4 regions of the Streptomyces sp. NPDC058375 genome follow, and region 2 is predicted to be linked to each of the others. Evidence: riboswitches for the same ligand, from Rfam matches in the RefSeq annotation. Region 2 holds a riboswitch; each other region holds the start of a gene.
What was found. A riboswitch is a leader RNA that binds a small molecule or an ion and turns the genes downstream of it on or off. The one in region 2 is predicted to bind cyclic di-AMP.
Positions count from the first base shown of each region.

Region 1: another riboswitch for cyclic di-AMP. It lies ahead of ACFWM7_RS17020 (M23 family metallopeptidase); the one in region 2 lies ahead of ACFWM7_RS11560 (C40 family peptidase).
Region 3: another riboswitch for cyclic di-AMP. It lies ahead of ACFWM7_RS18370 (NlpC/P60 family protein); the one in region 2 lies ahead of ACFWM7_RS11560 (C40 family peptidase).
Region 4: another riboswitch for cyclic di-AMP. It lies ahead of ACFWM7_RS15990 (M23 family metallopeptidase); the one in region 2 lies ahead of ACFWM7_RS11560 (C40 family peptidase).

Region 1 covers NZ_JBHXJG010000091.1:5,286-9,667, forward strand. Annotated here, with positions in the region: gene ACFWM7_RS17005 (GNAT family N-acetyltransferase) at 1-334, opposite strand, end outside; gene ACFWM7_RS17010 (HPr family phosphocarrier protein) at 431-712, shown strand; gene ACFWM7_RS17015 (GntR family transcriptional regulator) at 869-1,576, opposite strand; gene ACFWM7_RS17020 (M23 family metallopeptidase) at 1,752-2,573, opposite strand; cyclic di-AMP (ydaO/yuaA leader) riboswitch at 2,588-2,755, opposite strand; gene ACFWM7_RS17025 (M16 family metallopeptidase) at 2,980-4,350, opposite strand; gene ACFWM7_RS17030 (M16 family metallopeptidase) at 4,377-4,382, opposite strand, start outside.
Region 2 covers NZ_JBHXJG010000051.1:569-4,950, reverse strand. Annotated here, with positions in the region: gene ACFWM7_RS11580 (helix-turn-helix domain-containing protein) at 1-85, opposite strand, end outside; gene ACFWM7_RS11575 (ATP-binding protein) at 319-750, shown strand; gene ACFWM7_RS11570 (LysR family transcriptional regulator) at 680-1,723, opposite strand; gene ACFWM7_RS11565 (LysE family translocator) at 1,798-2,481, shown strand; gene ACFWM7_RS11560 (C40 family peptidase) at 2,566-3,036, opposite strand; cyclic di-AMP (ydaO/yuaA leader) riboswitch at 3,040-3,223, opposite strand; gene ACFWM7_RS11555 (hypothetical protein) at 3,537-3,842, opposite strand; gene ACFWM7_RS11550 (ATP-dependent Clp protease proteolytic subunit) at 3,895-4,382, opposite strand, start outside.
Region 3 covers NZ_JBHXJG010000102.1:19,804-24,185, forward strand. Annotated here, with positions in the region: gene ACFWM7_RS18360 (NlpC/P60 family protein) at 1-186, opposite strand, end outside; gene ACFWM7_RS18365 (hypothetical protein) at 389-742, shown strand; gene ACFWM7_RS18370 (NlpC/P60 family protein) at 797-1,990, opposite strand; cyclic di-AMP (ydaO/yuaA leader) riboswitch at 1,998-2,164, opposite strand; gene pcrA (DNA helicase PcrA) at 2,423-4,382, shown strand, end outside.
Region 4 covers NZ_JBHXJG010000082.1:22,517-26,898, reverse strand. Annotated here, with positions in the region: gene ACFWM7_RS16000 (MerR family transcriptional regulator) at 1-402, shown strand, start outside; gene ACFWM7_RS15995 (PP2C family protein-serine/threonine phosphatase) at 545-1,768, shown strand; cyclic di-AMP (ydaO/yuaA leader) riboswitch at 1,979-2,131, shown strand; gene ACFWM7_RS15990 (M23 family metallopeptidase) at 2,143-3,174, shown strand; gene ACFWM7_RS15985 (aldo/keto reductase) at 3,323-4,267, shown strand.

The DNA.
Region 1 (4,382 bases), on a different contig from region 2:
CGGGGGCGGAGGCGGGGCGGCCCGTGTCGTCGATGCGGTCGTAGCGGACGGTCCCGATGAACTCTCCGCCGCTCGTGACCGCCAGTCCGACCCGGTCGACGTAGTCGTGATGGGTGAAGCGGCGCACGTCCCGGTCGGATAGGCGGGGATACGGGGCGAAGAAGCGGTAGTACTTCGACTCGTCGGACACCTGCTCGTAGAAGCTGACCAGTCGCTCGGCGTCGTCCGTGGTGATCGGCCTGATGCGCGCGGTGCCACCGTCGCGGAGCACCACGTCCGCTTCCCAGTGGTCGGGGTACGCGTGATGCGGACTCTGTTCCGGCGTGGGCTCCATGGCCAAAGCCTACGGCCGGACGGGAGGCCGGGCACAGCACCACGCACTGCATGAGAGACTGGTCTAGACAACCGTTGATATGTGAAGGGCAGAACCATGGCTGAGCGCCGCGTAAACGTCGGTTGGGCCGAGGGCCTGCACGCCCGCCCCGCTTCCATCTTCGTCCGTGCCGCCACGGCCTCCGGCGTCCCCGTGACGATCGCCAAGGCCGACGGCAACCCGGTGAACGCCGCATCCATGCTCGCCGTGCTCGGCCTGGGCGCACACGGCGGCGAGGAGATCGTGCTCGCGTCCGACGCGGACGACGCCGAGGCCGCTCTGGACCGGCTGGCGAAGCTGGTCGCCGAGGGCCTGGAAGAGCTTCCGGAGACCGTCTGACCCCTCCGGCTCCGGTCCGTCCGGATACGACCCGCGAGAGCCGTGACCCCGTGAAGGGATCACGGCTCTTTCGTTCTCGGGAGAGAGCTGCACCTCGATAATCGGGCAGCGTAAATAACGCTCCGCAATTACTTCTCTTTGTATACGGCGCATTTGTTAATGCCGGACGCCCGCCGTGTTTACGCCGTGTTGCGAAGTTCTCACCGGGGGAACGGGTGTGGTGCGCCGCCCCGGGAGATCCGGGCGGCGGAGCCGGTGCGCGGCGGTGAAGCGTTCCGCGTGCTGGGCGGTCAGCGCCCTCGCCCGTTCCGCGTCGCCGCGCGCCACGGCGTCCACGATCGCGCCGCGCTCGGCCCAGGCGTCGGCCGGGCGGGCCTCCTGCTCGACCGCGTACATCCAGGCGATCTTGTGCCGGAGCTGGGTGAGCAACGCGATGAGCCCGGGGCTGCCGGAGGCCTGGGCGAGGGTCTCGTGGAACCAGCCGCCCAGCGAGCGCAGATCCTCGCCCTCGCCCCGGCGGGCCCGCTCCTGGCCCAGCCTGACCAGGCCGCGGAGCACCTTGAGATGGGCTTCCGTGCGGCGCTGGGCGGCGCGGGCCGCACCCAGTGGCTCCAGGAGCGTCCGCACCTCCAGGAGGTCGGCCGCCTCCTGCACGGTGGGCTCGGCCACACAGGCGCCGGCGTGTCTACGGGTGACCACGAAGCCCTCGGACTCCAGGGTGCGCAGCGCCTCGCGGACCGGGACGCGGGAGACCCCGTAGCGGCGGGCCAGCAACTCCTCGGTGAGGCGGCTGCCGCGCTCGTAGACACCGGAGACGATGTCGTCACGGATTGCCGTGCATACCGAATGCGCGGGAATGCGCATATCCGAACCTCCGCCTTGATCCCCGCGAAACGCGGCCGCCCGACGTCTGTTCCGTGACTCTATGACAATCCGTCGGAATTTCCGATGGGAGGTCGGAATCCGTGGATATCTTCACGCCGGAATTGCGAAGGCCCCGGCGGGTGCGGGGCCTTCGGACGGGGTCGTACGGGGTGGGTCAGACGTTGAGGCCGTGCGAGCGCAGGTAGCCGACGGGGTCCATGTCGGAGCCGTAGTCGGGGCTGGTGCGGGCCTCGAAGTGCAGGTGCGGGCCGGTGGAGTTGCCGGTGGAGCCGGAGAGCCCGATCTGCTGGCCGGAGGAGACGCTCTGGCCGACGGAGACGCCGATCGAGGAGAGGTGGCCGTACTGGGTGTACGTGCCGTCCGTCATCCGGAGCACGATGTTGTTGCCGTACGCGCCGCCCCAGCCGGCCTCGACGACCGTGCCGGCGCCGACCGCGACGACGGAACTGCCGGAGGCGGCCTGGAAGTCCACGCCGGAGTGGCTGCCGGAGGACCAGAGGGAGCCGCCGGTGTTGTAGCCGGTGGTGACGTGAGAGCCGGCCACCGGGAGGTGGAAGGCGTTCAGCCGGGCGCGCTCGGCGGCGCGGGCGGCACGGGCCTTCTCCTCGCGGACCTCCTTGGCGCGGGCCTCGGCCTTGCGCTCGGCCTCGGCCTCGGCCTTCGCCTTGGCCTTGGCGGCCTTCTCGCGGGCCTCGGCGGCGGCCTTGGCCTTCGCCTTCGCGACCGCCTCGGCCTGCTGCTTCTGGGCGTGGGCCTGGGCGTCGATCTGCTCGGCGAGGGTGGCGTCGAGGGAGATGGCCTGGGTGAGGCCGGTGTCGGCGACCTTGGCGGCCTCGGTGTCCGCGGCGAGGGCCGGGGAGGACAGCGAGCCGATGACTCCGGTGGTGGCCAGGGCCGCGATGCCGGCGACGTGGGCGCTCCGGCGCGTGAGGCGGCTCGGGGCACGGTGCTTCCCGGTGGCACGGGTGAACGCCATGGAGGGGCTGGTTCCTTTCCTTCCTTCTCGCCTACCGGGTTAGCTGACGGGTTCGGAGCAGGAAGGTCTCCTACGGATCCCCGCGCCGGTTCGCGGCACGGGCCTCCGATTCACCCCAGGGACTGCGTTGGGTCCCCGGCTCCCCAGGCTCGCGCCTGACGGGGACTCGGCGATGACTGCCCGGCGCCGCGGGTGCGGCATACGGGTGACGGACAGCCGAGCCGACGCTAGGCGGGACGACTTCCCCGCACCAAACGGACAAGGGGATTTGTCGCGCATCCCACAGGGCAGACAGGCAACCTCTGCCACGAAGGGGGTGAAGTTCACCAAACGGGCAAAAGCGCAGGACCCCGGCGAATTTTCTTTCGTCGGGGTCCTGTTCACGGCAGTGGGCCGCAACGGTGTGTCAGCCGGTGACGACGGACACCTCTCCGATGCCGAGGGCCTTCACCGGCTCCTCGATCTGCGCGGCGTCCCCCACGAGGACCGTGACCAGCCGGTCCACCGGGAAGGCGCTGACCACCGCGGCGGTCGCCTCGACGGTGCCGGTCTCGGCGAGCCGGGCGTAGAGGTGGGCCTGGTAGTCGTCGGGGAGGTGCTGCTCGACCTGGTCGGCCAGCGTGCTCGCGACGGAGGCGGCGGTCTCGAACTTCAGCGGGGCGACGCCCACCAGGTTCTGCACGGCCGTCTCGCGCTCGGCGTCGGTCAGCCCCTCGGCGGCCAGCGTCCGCAGGACCTTCCAGAGGTCGTCCAGGGCCGGTCCGGTGGACTCGGTGTCCACCGAGCCGCTGATCGCGAGCATCGCCGCGCCGCCCGAGTCGGGGCCGGAGGAGCGCAGCACCTGGGCGAAGGCGCGCACCCCGTAGGTGTAGCCCTTCTCCTCGCGCAGCACCCGGTCGAGACGGGAGGTGAGGGTGCCGCCCAGGCAGTACGTACCGAGCACCTGAGCGGGCCACACGCGCTCGTGGCGGTCGGCGCCGATCCGGCCGATCAGCAGCTGGGTCTGGACCGCGCCGGGGCGGTCCACGATGACCACGCGACCGGTGTCGTCCGCCGTGATGGGCGGCACCGGGCGGGCCTGGCCCGCGTTGCCCGACCAGTCTCCGAGGGTCTCCGCCAGCAGCGCGTCCAGGTCGATGCCGGTGAGGTCGCCGACGATCACGGCCGTCGCGGTGGACGGGCGGATGTGGGCGTCGAAGAAGGCGCGGACGGCGGCCTGGTCGATCCGCCGGACCGTCTCCTCGGTGCCCAGACGCGGGCGGGACATCCGGGCGGTGGCCGGGAACAGCTCCTTGGAGAGCTGCTTGGCGGCGCGCCGGGACGGGTTGGCGTGCTCGTGCGGGATCTCGTCGAGGCGGTTGCCCACCAGGCGCTCGATCTCGCTCTCGGTGAAGGCGGGGGCCCGGAGCGCCTCGGCGACCAGCCCGAGCGCCTTGGCCAGCCGGGAGGCGGGAACCTCCAGGGAGACCCGGACGCCGGGGTGGTCGGCGTGCGCGTCGAGCGTGGCGCCGCAGCGCTCCAGCTCGGCGGCGAACTCCTCGGCGCTGCGCTTGTCGGTGCCCTCGGAGAGCGCCCGCGACATGATCGTGGCCACGCCGTCCAGGCCCTCGGGCTCGGCCTCCAGCGGCGCGTCCAGGAAGATTTCCACGGCGACGACCTTCTGGCCGGGGCGGTGGCAGCGCAGCACGGTCAGCCCGTTGGGCAGGGCGCCGCGTTCGGGCGCCGGGAAGGCCCAGGGGCGGGCCGTGCCGGCGGTGGGCTGCGGGTGGAACTCCATGGCTACTCCAGTCACGGCGGCGTCGCTCACTT
Region 2 (4,382 bases):
CCCGGCTGGTCAGCCCGGAGGCGTGGCGCAGGCTCCGCAGCTCCTCACCGAGCTTGCGCCGCCGGACGACGGGGCCGTGCAGCATGCCGGTCTCCTTCCGCTGTGGGAAGGGCCGGTCCGTCGCCGCGGCCGGCCCGCAGAGGGGTCAGTGTGCCGCCCGCCCACGCCGTACGGGTCCTGAATTCACCGCTTCGAGCGACAGATATATGCATATCTTGGCCGAACCCCGTTACAGGGAGCTGCATCGATGGCAATCTGGCGCGAAGCACAATCCCGGCCGACCGTCGGTCGCCCGGGGCGGGAAGGGACGGCGTCGCCATGGCAGACCATCAGGAAGCATCCGTCACTCTGCCGAGCGATCCGGCCTCGGTCTCCACGGCCCGCAGACATGTCGCCAGGACCCTGGCCCAATGGGGCCTGCCCGACGACAGCGAGTTCGCCGACACCATCCGGCTGATCGTCTCGGAGCTGGCCACCAACGCCGTGCAGCACACGTTCGGCCAGTCGCCCACCTTCACCGTGGACCTGCGCCTGGAACGCGACGAGGAGCTGTATCTCGGCGTCACGGACAGTCACCCCCGCTGGCCCCAGCGACTGCCCGCCGCCGTACGGCAGGACAACGGCCGGGGCATGGTCATCATCCGGACCCTGGCCAAGGAGCGCGGCGGGCGGCTCCAGGTCACCCCGACCGCCGAGGGCGGCAAGACGGTCTGGATCGCGCTCCCGTGGGTCGTGGCCCTTCAGGGCTGATCCCGGCGGGGCACGGGGAAGCGCCGGGGGCGTCAGCCCGCGGGCGGCCGGTTCGTCGGCGCTGCCGTGCCCCGCGGCCGAAGCCGCTGCGCAGCAGCGCGAGCAGCGTCGAGGCGGCCGCGCTCGACCGCTCGCCCCGGTGCACGACCGAGATGGTCCGGCGGAACGACGCGGGCTCCAGCCGCCGGACCGACAGCGGGGCCGACGCCATCGAGGCGACCATCTCCGGGACCACCGCCACCCCGAGCCCCGCACTGACCAGCGCGCACACCAGCGCGTACCCGGGCGACTCGCAGACCACCGCGGGCGTAGCCCCGGCCTTCGCGAGCGCGCTCTCGACCCCGCGCCGGGGCGGATGGGTGGGCGCGCTGCTGATCAGCGGCCGCCCCGCCAGCTCGCCGACCGGCAGCCGCCCAGTGCCCTCGGTGAGCCGGTGGCCCACCGAGGTGACCAGCACCAGCTCCTCGACCAGGACGGGGTCGACGAACACCCCCGCCGGCGGAGACGCGACCGCCCCCGGCTCGTAGGCGTGGGTCAGGGCGAGGTCCACCTCGCCCGCGGCCACGGCGGCGATCCCGCCGGGTGGTTCGTGGTGGGCGACGGCCAGCTCGACCTCGGGGTGGGCCCGCCGGAACGCGCTCAGGACCGGGGGCAGCAGATGGATCCCGGCCGTCGTGAACGTCCCCACCCGCAGCCTGCCGCCTGAGAGCCCGGCCAACTGCGCCAGCTCGTGCCGCGCCTGGTCCAGTTCGTCCAGCACCCGCCGGGCCCGGCCCGCCAGCAGCTCGCCCGCCGCCGTCAGCCGCGCCCCGCGATGGTGGCGCACCAGCAGCGCAGCCCCGGCCTCCCGCTCCAGCTTGGCCAGCTGCTGCGAGAGCGCGGGCGCGGTATAGCCCAGGCGGGCGGCGGCCCGGGTGATCGAACCGGCCTCCGCCACCGCCACGAGTGCCGCGAGCCGTGTCGGGTCGTACATGAAAGCGTTCCTTTAGACAGACCCAGAAGATTGCAAGTACACGCTAAAGGCTCCGCAGGTCCAAGGTGGACCTCATGGACGCACAACTGATCGCCTTCACGGGGGTCGCCGCCGGCATGGTCGCGCTGCCCGGCGCCGACTTCACCGTCGTCGTACGCAATGCCCTGGCCTCGCGCACCGCCGGCCTGGCCAGTGCGTTCGGCGTCGCCGGGGGACTGCTGGTGCACACCGCCCTCGCGGTCGCCGGACTCGCCGCGGTGCTGGTGACGATGCCCGTGCTCTTCCGCACCGTCCAACTGCTCGGCGGTGCGTACGTGCTCTACCTCGGGATCAGCGCGCTGTACGCGATCCGCCGCCGGCCCGCACAGGACAGCTCCGGTGAGCCGTCCGGCACGCCCGGCGACCCGCCCTCCGGTACGCCGGAGGGCGCGCCGGGGCGGCGAGTGCCCGGGGATTTCGGGCGCGCGCTGCGCCAGGGGTTCCTGACCAACGCGCTCAACCCGAAGGCCCCGGTCCTCTTCCTCAGCCTCCTGCCGCAGTTCGTGCCCCACGGTCAGCCGCCGCTGCCCCGGACCCTGTTGCTCGCGGCCCTCGTGGTGGTGCTGGCGCTGATCTGGTTCCCGGCCGTGGCCCTGCTCGTGGACCGGCTGGGCCGGTGGCTGCGTCGACCGCGTACCGCCCGCGCCATCGAGGGCGGCAGCGGTGTGGCGCTCACCGGTCTGGGACTCGCCCTGGTCACCGGCCCATTGCTGCGCTGAGGCCGGCCGCACGGCAAGAGCGCCGTACGGGAGGAGCATCCGCACGGAAGGGGTGCCCGCACGGAAAGAGCGTCCGGTCGGGGGTCAGCGGACCCGTCCGTACCAGACGCTCTTGGACCAGATTTTCGCCAGTCGCACCACGTCCCCCGATTTGGGGGAGTGCCAGATCTTCCCGGCCCCGGCGTAGATGCCCACGTGGTAGACGCTGCGCCCCGAATGGAAGAAGACGAGGTCGCCGCGTTTGCGCTGTGACTTCGCGATATGGCGGGTCTTGTTGTACTGCTGCTGTGCCGTGCGGGGAAGCTTCTTGCCGGCCTTCTTGAACGAGTAGAGCGTCAGGCCCGAACAGTCGAAGCGGCTGGGGCCGGCCGCTCCGTATTTGTAGGGAGCGCCCTTCTTCGACGCGGCGACCTTCAAAGCCTTCGTCGAGTGGGCGGCGGCCTCGGCTTCACTCACCATGCCGGGCGCCAGCATCGTGGACGTCACGGCCAGGGTGAGCACCGAAGCCGTACCGAACCGGGCGAACAGAGACGGGACATGAACCTGCGCAGACATGCGCAACCCTTCGTCAGCCGCCTGTGAAGGATGACCTGTCGGGTTCGGGCTGGCGAAGTTGCCCGGCCGCTCGACGCGGCTTCACCCCGAGGGCTTCCCGGTCTCCCGGTCGGCCCGTTGTGCTCGGGTCCTCCACTCCTGCCGATCCACTTCTGTCGACCAGTCATCCGGACGGCGGCAGGACTCGGCGTCCGCCCGGACCGCCCCGCCGCGGTGGCGGGGGCTTGTCGTCCCAGGGATCTTGACGCACTCCGTGCCGGATTTCCGAGTTGAAACGGTGGTTTGTGAGTCTCCTCACCACTGATCCATTCAGGTGGCCAGGCCGGATTCGCGCCCGCCGATGAGCCCGGCGCACACCCTCGTACCAGCGACGAAAGGGTGCATTTCGAGTACGGTCCGGACGTCGAGCGCAAGTTGGGCCGTCGCTCGCGCGGGTGATCTCCTACGCCGAACGAGCGAGGCAAATCGGTCACGGGACCGGGCGTGTCGTGCGGAGCGGGTCAGTTCACCGTCGGCGGCATCGCGACCCGACCCGCCCGCCGCTCCCCGTCCAGGACGCGCAGCGCCCGCGCCAGGGTGGCGGCGTGGAGCCGCGACTCGCCGCGCTCGTGCATCAGGGCCAGGGCGTCGCGCAGGGCCGCAGCCCCGGAGGCCAGGGCCTGGGCGGCCCGCAGTGCGCTGTAGGTGTCGCCGCCGTGGGCCGGGTTGATCCGGCCCATCTGGTCGAGCACGGCCAGATAGCGGTCGACGAACTCGCCCTCGGCCCGGGTCAGTGCGGGCAGGGGCGGGAACTCAGGTGGCTCCATCGGCGTTTCACCTCGCGTCGTACGGCGGCCGGTCGTACGGCGGCCGGATGGGTCAGCGGTTCTCCACGACGTGGTCGATCAGGCCGTGGTCGAGGGCGGCCTTGGCGTCGAGGATGGTGTCGCGCTCGATGTCGGCGGTGATCTGCTGCGCGGTCCGCCCCGTGTGCCGGACCAGCATGGCCGCGAACATCTCGCGGGTGCGCACCAGTTCGCGCGCGTGGATCTCCAGGTCGGACGGCTGGCCCCGCAACGGCTCCTCCAGTGCGGGCTGCTGAATGACTACCCGCGCGCCGGGCAGTGCATGTCGACGCCCCTTCGCGCCGGCCGCCAGCAGGGCCGCCGCGTAGGAGCCCGCCTGCCCCAGGCAGAAGGTCTCCACCTCGCAGGTCAGGAACCGCATCGTGTCGTAGACCGCCGCCATCGCCTGGAACGTGCCGCCGGGGGAGTTGATGTAGAGCGACAGGGGCCGGTCCGGATCGGCGTGCTCCAGATACATGAGCTGGGCGATGAGGTCGCTCGCGGCGGTGTCGTCGATCGGGC
Region 3 (4,382 bases), on a different contig from region 2:
CCGGTCGACCTTCGCCTTGACCTGGGCTGTGGTGGGGGCCGGTTCGGCGGGGGCCGCGCCCGCCCCGGTGACCGAGCCGGCGGTGGCGGCCCCGGCGAGCGCCAGGGTGGCGGCGGTGCGGGCAGCAGGGCCGGTGAGCGGGCGCTGCTTGGGTTTTCGGTGGGCTGACCTGCGGTGCGCTGCCACGGGGGCGGCATCCTTCCTGTCGGCTGCCCGCCGGGGGTGGCGGCGGGTCCGGGATGGACGCTAATCCCGGCGCGGAGAAAAGAGGCGCCATGACAGCTATTGCCCTGATGTGACGTTTCGCCGGTCACGGATGATCAAAGCGATCGAGGAAGGCTTGCCTCACTGAAAGGTAAAACCTTGGCCATGGCTAGGCTCCCGAGCCATGGACGTACTCATCAATGTTGTCGTCGCCCTGCACATCATCGGCATCGCCTCTCTGCTGGGCGGCTTCCTGACGCAGATGAAGGCCGTGGGGGAGGGCACCGCCCGCTTCGGTCCGGCCATGCTCCACGGGGCCCTGACCATGCTCGTCACCGGCATCGCCCTCGTCGGCCTCAACCAGGCCGACGACCAGACCGTGAACAACGTCAAGATCGGCATCAAGCTGGCGCTGCTGGTCGTGATCCTCGCCCTCGTCTACGTCAAGCGCGACGAGGAGAAGGTCGACAAGGGCGCCTTCATGGCGGTCGGCGGGCTGACGGTCGTCAACATCTTCATCGCCACCGTCTGGACCTGAGTCCGGACCTGAACCTTTCGGGGGCGGCCGGTCACCGGCCGCCCCCGCCCTGTGTCACGCCGGGCGCACGCTCCCGTAGATCGGCATGTAGTAGATCGACTCCTCGCGCACGTTCGCACCCGGCTTCGGGGCGTGGATCATCATCCCGTCGCCCTTGTAGATGCCGACGTGGCTGATGTCGTCGTAGAAGAAGACCAGGTCCCCGGGCTGGAGGTCGGACGTGGCGACCCGGGTGCCGACCTCGACCTGGTCCCAGGTCGTCCGGGGCAGGGTCACGCCCGCCTCGCGCCAGGCCGCCTGCGTCAGCCCCGAGCAGTCGTACGAGGATGGGCCCGACGCGCCCCACACGTACGGCTTCCCGATCTGGGCGCGGGCGAAGGCCAGCACCTTCTCCGCCTTGGCGGCGTAACTGCTGCCCGCGCCGGAGCCGGAGCCGGAGCCGGAGCCCGTGCCCGTACCGGCGCCCGATCCGGATCCCGAACCGCCGCCGGACTCCTTCGCGGTCTCCTCGCGGGCCTTCTCCTCGGCCTCGGCCTTCTCCTTCGCCTCGGCGGCCTGGCGGGCGGCCAGCTTCGCCGCCTTCTCCTTCGCCTCGGCCTCCTTCTTGCGCTCCAGCTCCGCCAGCCGCGCCTTCTCCTCGGCGGTCAGCCGGGACAGCAGGCCCCGGGCCTCGGTGAGCTTGGCCTGCACGTCCTTCTTGCTGGAGGCGAGCGTGGCCTGCGTCTCGGTGAGGGTCTCCAGGCTCTTCACCGCCTCCGCGCGCTTCTTCGCCGCCGACGCCTGCTGCGCACGGAACTCGCTCACGGCCTTCTGCTGCCGCTCCGTCGCCCGGTCCATCAGCCGGCTCTGGTCGAAGTACCCCTGCGGGTCCTCCGCCAGGAAGAACGTCGCCATGGGCGCGACGCCCCCGTCGCGGTACTGGGCCGCCGCGTAGGAGCCCAGTGCCCGGCGCGCCTCGTTGATCTTCTCCGTCCGCTTCGCCACGTCCGAGAGCAGCGTGTCGACCTTCTTCTGCTGGGAGGCGGAGGCGGACTTGGCCCGGTTGTACTCCTGGGTCGCGGTGCCCGCCTGCCGGTACAGGGCGTCGACCTTTTTCTGTACGTCCTCGATGGCGGGCTTCGGCTCCGCGGGCGCGGCCGTGGCGCTCTGCGTGGAGAGCAGCGTCACGGAGGCCAGCGCGGCCGTCGTCAGCCCGACGGCAGGGGTGGTGGTGCGCACCTTCGTGCGCGGCTTGCGATGCGATGCCAAGACCGGCATCTCCTTCCGTGGACCGCCTACCGGGTTAGCTGTCGGGTTCGGACGGAACGGAAGGCTGTCCTACGGTCCGGATGCGAGGGCACGGACCGATTCACCCCGGTTCTGCGTGTGGGTCCCCGGTTCCGAACGGCCAGGACGGCAGGACGGATTCGGCGGAGGTGTCCGTCAGGCGCGGTTCGCCTCAGGGAGGTACGGATCACCTGACCGAGCACGCTAGCCAACCCGGCCCACCGCTGGGAAGGACGATGAGCGATATGCCCGATACATTTTCGTGACCTTTCCGGATCGGGCCGCCCGCACCCCCTCCGACCGGGCACTCCTTCACGGAACGTGGACGTCCGCTCTCCGTGCGTACGGGTGAGAACCGCCCCTTCCGGCCTTCGGCCGAACGTTGTCAGTGCGGCCGCCTAGACTCGGGAGGCGATGAGCAGCCTCTTTGACGACAACTTCCTGACCGGCCTCCAGCCCGCGGAGGACGGCCCCCCGCCGCCCCCCGAGGGCCACGCGCCCGAAGCGGTGCCGGAGGGACTCTTCGAGGGCGTCTACGACGCGCCCCCGCCGCCCCGGGACGGGTACTACCGCGACGGTCACCCGCGCCCGGCGATCGACTCCGCCGCGCTGCTCGACGGGCTCAACACCGAGCAGCGCGCCGCCGTCGTGCACGCCGGATCCCCGCTGCTCATCGTTGCCGGGGCCGGCTCCGGCAAGACCCGGGTGCTCACCCACCGCATCGCCCACCTGCTGGCCGAGCGCGGTACGCACCCCGGGCAGATCCTCGCGATCACCTTCACCAACAAGGCCGCCGGTGAGATGAAGGAGCGCGTCGAGCAGCTCGTGGGCCCGCGTGCCAACGCCATGTGGGTCATGACCTTCCACAGCGCGTGCGTCCGCATCCTGCGCCGCGAGTCGAAGAAGCTCGGCTTCACCTCGTCGTTCTCGATCTACGACGCCGCCGACTCCAAGCGTCTGATGGCCCTGGTCTGCCGCGATCTGGACCTGGACCCCAAGCGCTATCCGCCGAAGTCCTTCACCGCCAAGGTCTCCAACCTCAAGAACGAGCTCATCGACGAGGAGACCTTCGCGGGGCAGGCAGCGGATGGTTTCGAGAAGACCCTCGCCCAGGCGTACGCGCTCTACCAGGCCCGCCTCCGCGAGGCCAACGCCCTGGACTTCGACGACATCATCATGACGACGGTCCACCTCCTCCAGGCCTTCCCGGACGTCGCCGAGCACTACCGCCGCCGCTTCCGCCACGTCCTCGTCGACGAGTACCAGGACACCAACCACGCCCAGTACACGCTGGTCCGTGAGCTGGTCGGCCCCGCCGGGGAGAACGACGCCCCCGCCGAGCTGTGCGTGGTCGGTGACGCGGACCAGTCGATCTACGCCTTCCGGGGCGCGACCATCCGCAACATCCTCCAGTTCGAGGAGGACTACCCGAGCGCGACGACGATCCTGCTGGAGCAGAACTACCGCTCCACGCAGACGATCCTCACCGCCGCCAACGCCGTCATCGAGCGCAACGAGAGCCGCCGCCCGAAGAACCTCTGGACCAACGCCGGCTCCGGCGCCCGCATCACCGGCTATGTCGCCGACACCGAGCACGACGAGGCGCAGTTCGTCGCCGACGAGATCGACCGGCTCACCGACGCGGGCGACGCCAAGGCGGGCGACGTCGCCGTCTTCTACCGCACCAACGCCCAGTCCCGTGTCTTCGAAGAGATCTTCATCCGCGTCGGCCTGCCCTACAAGGTCGTCGGCGGCGTGCGCTTCTACGAGCGCAAGGAGGTCCGGGACGTCCTGGCCTACCTCCGGGTCCTCGCCAATCCCGAGGACACCGTCCCGCTCCGCCGCATCCTCAACGTCCCCAAGCGCGGCATCGGCGACCGCGCCGAAGCCATGATCGACGCCCTGTCGATGCGCGAGAAGATCTCCTTCCCGCAGGCGCTGCGCCGCGTCGACGAGGCGTACGGCATGGCCGCCCGCTCGTCCAACGCCGTCAAGCGCTTCAACACGCTGATGGAGGAGCTGCGCACGATCGTCGAGTCCGGCGCCGGACCCGCCGTCGTGCTGGAAGCCGTCCTGGAGCGTACGGGTTATCTCGCCGAGCTCCAGGCATCCACCGACCCGCAGGACGAGACCCGGATCGAGAACCTCCAGGAACTCGCCGCCGTCGCCCTCGAATTCGAGCAGGAGCGCGGCGACGAGGAGGGCGCGGGCACGCTCGCGGAGTTCCTGGAGAAGGTCGCGCTCGTCGCGGACTCCGACCAGATCCCCGACGAGGACGAGGACGGCTCCGGCGTCATCACGCTGATGACCCTGCACACGGCGAAGGGGCTGGAGTTCCCCGTCGTCTTCCTCACCGGACTGGAGGACGGCGTCT
Region 4 (4,382 bases), on a different contig from region 2:
GCTGAGGTGTTCGACGGCTTCGACCACACCGCCCACGAGCAGGAGGTCACCGAGCGCTGGGGCCGGGACGCGTACGAGGAGGGCGACCGCTGGTGGCGTTCGCTCGGGGAAGGGGAGAAGAGGGCGTTCCAGGCGGAGCACGAGGCCATCGCGCGCGACTGGGGGCGGGCCAGGGAGGCCGGCCTAGCCGCCGACGGGCCCGAGGCGCAGGAGCTCGCTCGGCGGCACTGCGCGTGGCTGTCCTCGGCCAAGGAACCCAGCCGTTCGTATGTGATCGGGCTCGGGGAGATGTATGTCGCGGACCCGCGCTTCGGAAGGAACTACGATCGCTACGGGGACGGCACCGCCGCCTTCGTACGGGACGCACTGACGGTCTACGCGCAGCACCGGCTCTCCGACTGACCACGGCCGGCCGGGCCGCCATCCGCAGGTCCCCCTATTCGGCCGATGCCCGGTCGCCGCTCGGCGCGGCTCCGGGAAGCCTGGACGGGGCGCGGTACCGTCCGCAGCCGTGGGTGGACCGGGCAGGAGTGCACAGGTGGGGATGGCCGAGAGACGGCGCAGCGGCACGGTGGGGAACGTCGACGCCGTGGGCCGTGTGGTGTTCGGCTCCCGGGAGGGCGAGCTGACACCCGGCGGGCGGGGCACCGGGCGGTTCATCCGGACGCTGCCCGCCCTGCTGATCATCGGCGGGCTGCTCTTCGACTCGCTGGCCCCGCCCAACTTCACCGCCGTCCCCCTCTTCGTCGCGGCCCCGCTGATCGCCGCCCCGTTCTTCTCGCTGTCCCGGACCGTCCGCACCGGGATCGCCGCGGTCGTCTCCGTCACCGTGATGCGGATCTCCGACGGGACGTCCACCCAGGTGGTCCCGGTCATCGAGATGATCACCGTGCTCACGGGCTCGGTGCTGGCCCTCGTCATCAACGGCGTCGTGCGGCGCGGCAACGACCAGCTCGCCTCGGCCCGTGCCGTCGCCGAGACCGCCATGCGGGCCGTGCTGCCGACGCCGGCCGAGCGGATCGGCGGGCTGCAGGTGGCCGCGCGGTACGAGGCGGCGCAGGCGGACGAGTTCGTGGGCGGCGACCTGTACGCCGTCGCGGACACCCCGTACGGCGTACGGGTCGTGGTCGGCGACGTCCGCGGCAAGGGGCTGGGCGCCGTCGGAACGGTGGCGGTGATCATCGGGGCGTTCCGGGAGGCCGCCGAGCAGGAGCGTTCGCTGGAGGGCGTGGCCCAGCGGCTGGAGCGGGCGCTGGCCCGGGAAGGGACGCGGCGGTACGGGCTGGACGCCATGGAGGGGTTCATCACCGCCGTACTGGCCGAGATCCCGCCCGGGGCGGCCACGGTCCGCCTGGTCAACCGCGGCCACCCCGAGCCGATCCTGCTCCACGCGGACGGCGCCCTGGAGGTGCTGGCGCCCTCGGTGCCCGCGCTGCCGCTGGGGATGGACCTGGGGGTGTGGCCGGACCGGGCCGACGAGTGGGCGATGCCTCCCGGGGCGACGCTCCTCGCCTTCACGGACGGCCTGTCCGAGGCCCGGGACGCGAACGGGGTCTTCTACGATCCGGCGGCCCGGCTGCGCGGCCGGATCTTCCCGGGGCCGGAGGAGCTGCTGTCGGCGCTGACCGACGACGTACGGCTGCACACCGGCGGGCGGACCACGGACGACATGGCGCTCATCGCGGTCGGCCGGCCGGCGGAGGGGCAGCCCGTGCGCCGGACGACGGTGAAGATCGTGGGCCGGGGCGGTGACACGGTGCGTAACTGAAAGGCGTCGCTCCGCATAACATTTGACGCACTGTCAGAAAAAGGGGTGCGGCTGAGCCCGAGTCAAGTCGCCCGATTCCACCCACTTGTGCCCCGTACATCCCCTCCCTGTTCGTTAATGATCAACAGGAACAGCTTGGAATCGGGCCCGTGCGTCTATTAACGTTCGATAACGCAGCGCGGTCGTCACAGCCGTCGTCAGAGACGGCGCCGCGCGCGAGCGCCGAATTCCGCAAGGGAACCGGGGAACCACCTACATGGGGTGAATCGGACGCCTGCGTCTCGTGAGAGGCGGAGGGGCCCGTAGGAGACCTTCCTGCTCCGAACCCGTCAGCTAACCCGGTAGGCGAGAAGGAAGGAAAGGAGTGCGCCCACGTGGCGTCCAACAAGCCTGCCCCTGAGGCCCCGTCACCCTTCAGCACCGACATCTACGGTGGCGCGGAGCAGTCAGTGGGGGAGTGGAATCCCACCGAGGAGTCCATCCGTCCCGTGCGCGGCAGGCACCGCGTAGCCAAGCAGCGTGGTCTGGCCCGTAGCTCCACCGTCCTCGGGGTCGGCGTCATAGCGGCCGTCGGAGCGGGTGGCATGGCCACCGCTCAGAACAAGGCACCGGTCTCCATCTCTCTTCCCGATTCCATCGCGGACAACCTTCCCGACGCCAAGTCCCTCCCCGGCGTCGGGTCCTTCATGTCCGACGACGCGGAGGCCGTCCCGGTCGCCGCGGCCGCGCCGCTCACCACCGCCGGGCTCACCAGCGCCGAGGCCGAGCAGGGCACCGACGCCGGCGAGGCGCTGCGCACCCGGATCCTCCAGCAGGCCGAGCAGCAGCAGGCCAGCGCCGACGCCGACGCCAGGGCCGCCGCCGAGAAGGCCGCGGCCGAGAAGGCGGCGGAGGAGGCCAAGAAGCAGCAGGACGAGGCCGAGGCCGAAGCCGCCGCGAAGAAGAAGGCCGCGGAGGAAGCGGCGAAGAAGAAGGCGGAGGAGGAGCGTCTCGCCAAGCTCGCCGCCAGCTTCTCGCTGCCCGCCTCCTCCTACACGATCAGCTCGACCTACGGTCAGTCCGGCGCGATGTGGTCCTCCGGCCAGCACACCGGCCTGGACTTCGCCGGGGCGGCCGGTTCGCCGCTCAAGGCCGTGCACAGCGGCACGATCACGTCGGCCGGCTGGTCCGGATCCTACGGCTACCGCACGGTTCTCCAGCTCGATGACGGCACGGAGATCTGGTACGCCCACCAGTCCTCGATCGACGTCTCGGTCGGCCAGAAGGTCACCACCGGCGAGACCATCGGCCGCATGGGCGCCACCGGCAACGTGACCGGCGTCCACCTCCACATGGAGGTCCGCACCGCGGGCGGCTCCGCGATGGACCCGATGGCCTGGCTGACCAGCAAGGGCCTCTCGGTCTGACACCCGCCGCCCCCGCGAGGACGGCACCCCCCTGAAACCCCGGCAGCCCTGACGCACACCCCCCGACGTCAGGGCTGCCGGTCTGTCCGGCGACCGGCGGGGCCAGGGGGCGGAATATGTGGCTCCGCCACCGCCGTTGAACACCCACATGACTTCTCTGCGCACGCTCGGCAGCTCCGACCTCCAGGTCTTCCCCCTCTCCCTCGGCGGCAACGTCTTCGGCTGGACGGCGGACGAGGAACAGTCCTTCGCCGTCCTGGACGCGTACGCCGCGGCCGGCGGCAACTTCGTCGACACCGCCGACGCGTACTCCGCCTGGGTCGAGGGCAACCACGGCGGCGAATCCGAGACCGTCATCGGCAAGTGGCTCGCTTCCCGCTCCAACCGGTCCGACATCGTCCTCGCCACCAAGGCCGGCGCCCACCCCGACTACAAGGGGCTCTCCGCCGCCACCGTCAAGGGCGCGGCCGAGCAGTCGCTGCGCCGCCTCGGCACCGACCACATCGACCTCTACTACACGCACTTCGACGACGAGACCGTCCCGGTCGAGGAGATCATCACCGCCCTCGACCAGCTGGTGAAGGAGGGCAAGGTGCGCCATATCGCTGCCTCCAACATCAGTCCGGAACGGCTGCGGGCCTCCCTCGACTTCTCCGAGCGCGAGGGCCTCGCCCGGTACGTCGCGCTCCAGCCGCACTACAACCTCGTCTCCCGCGACACCTACGAAGGTCCTCTCCAGGACACCGCGGCCGACGCCGGCCTCGCCGCCGTCCCGTACTACGCGCTCGCCTCCGGCTTCCTCACCGGCAAGTACCGCCCCGGCGCGAACGTGGACAGCGCGCGCTCCGCGAAGGCCGGCGGCCACCTGGAGTCGGAACGCGGCCGCAAGGTGCTGGCCGCCCTCGACCGGGTCGCCGGCGACCGGAACGCCGAGATCGCGACGGTGGCCCTCGCCTGGCTCGCCGCCCAGCCGACCGTCGCCGCCCCGATCGCCTCCGCCCGTACGGTCGAACAGCTCCCCGCCCTCGTCGCGGTCGCCGACCTGAAGCTGACGGACCAGGAGGTCGCGCTGCTCACGGAGGCGTCGGCCTGACGGGGCACTGTCCGGGGGCAGACGCCAACGCCCTAGTAACACTGTTCACTTGGGGCGTTCGTTATGCCGGTCATACCGACCACCCCCTTTGAAAACCTGTCTTGGCCTTGGGTAG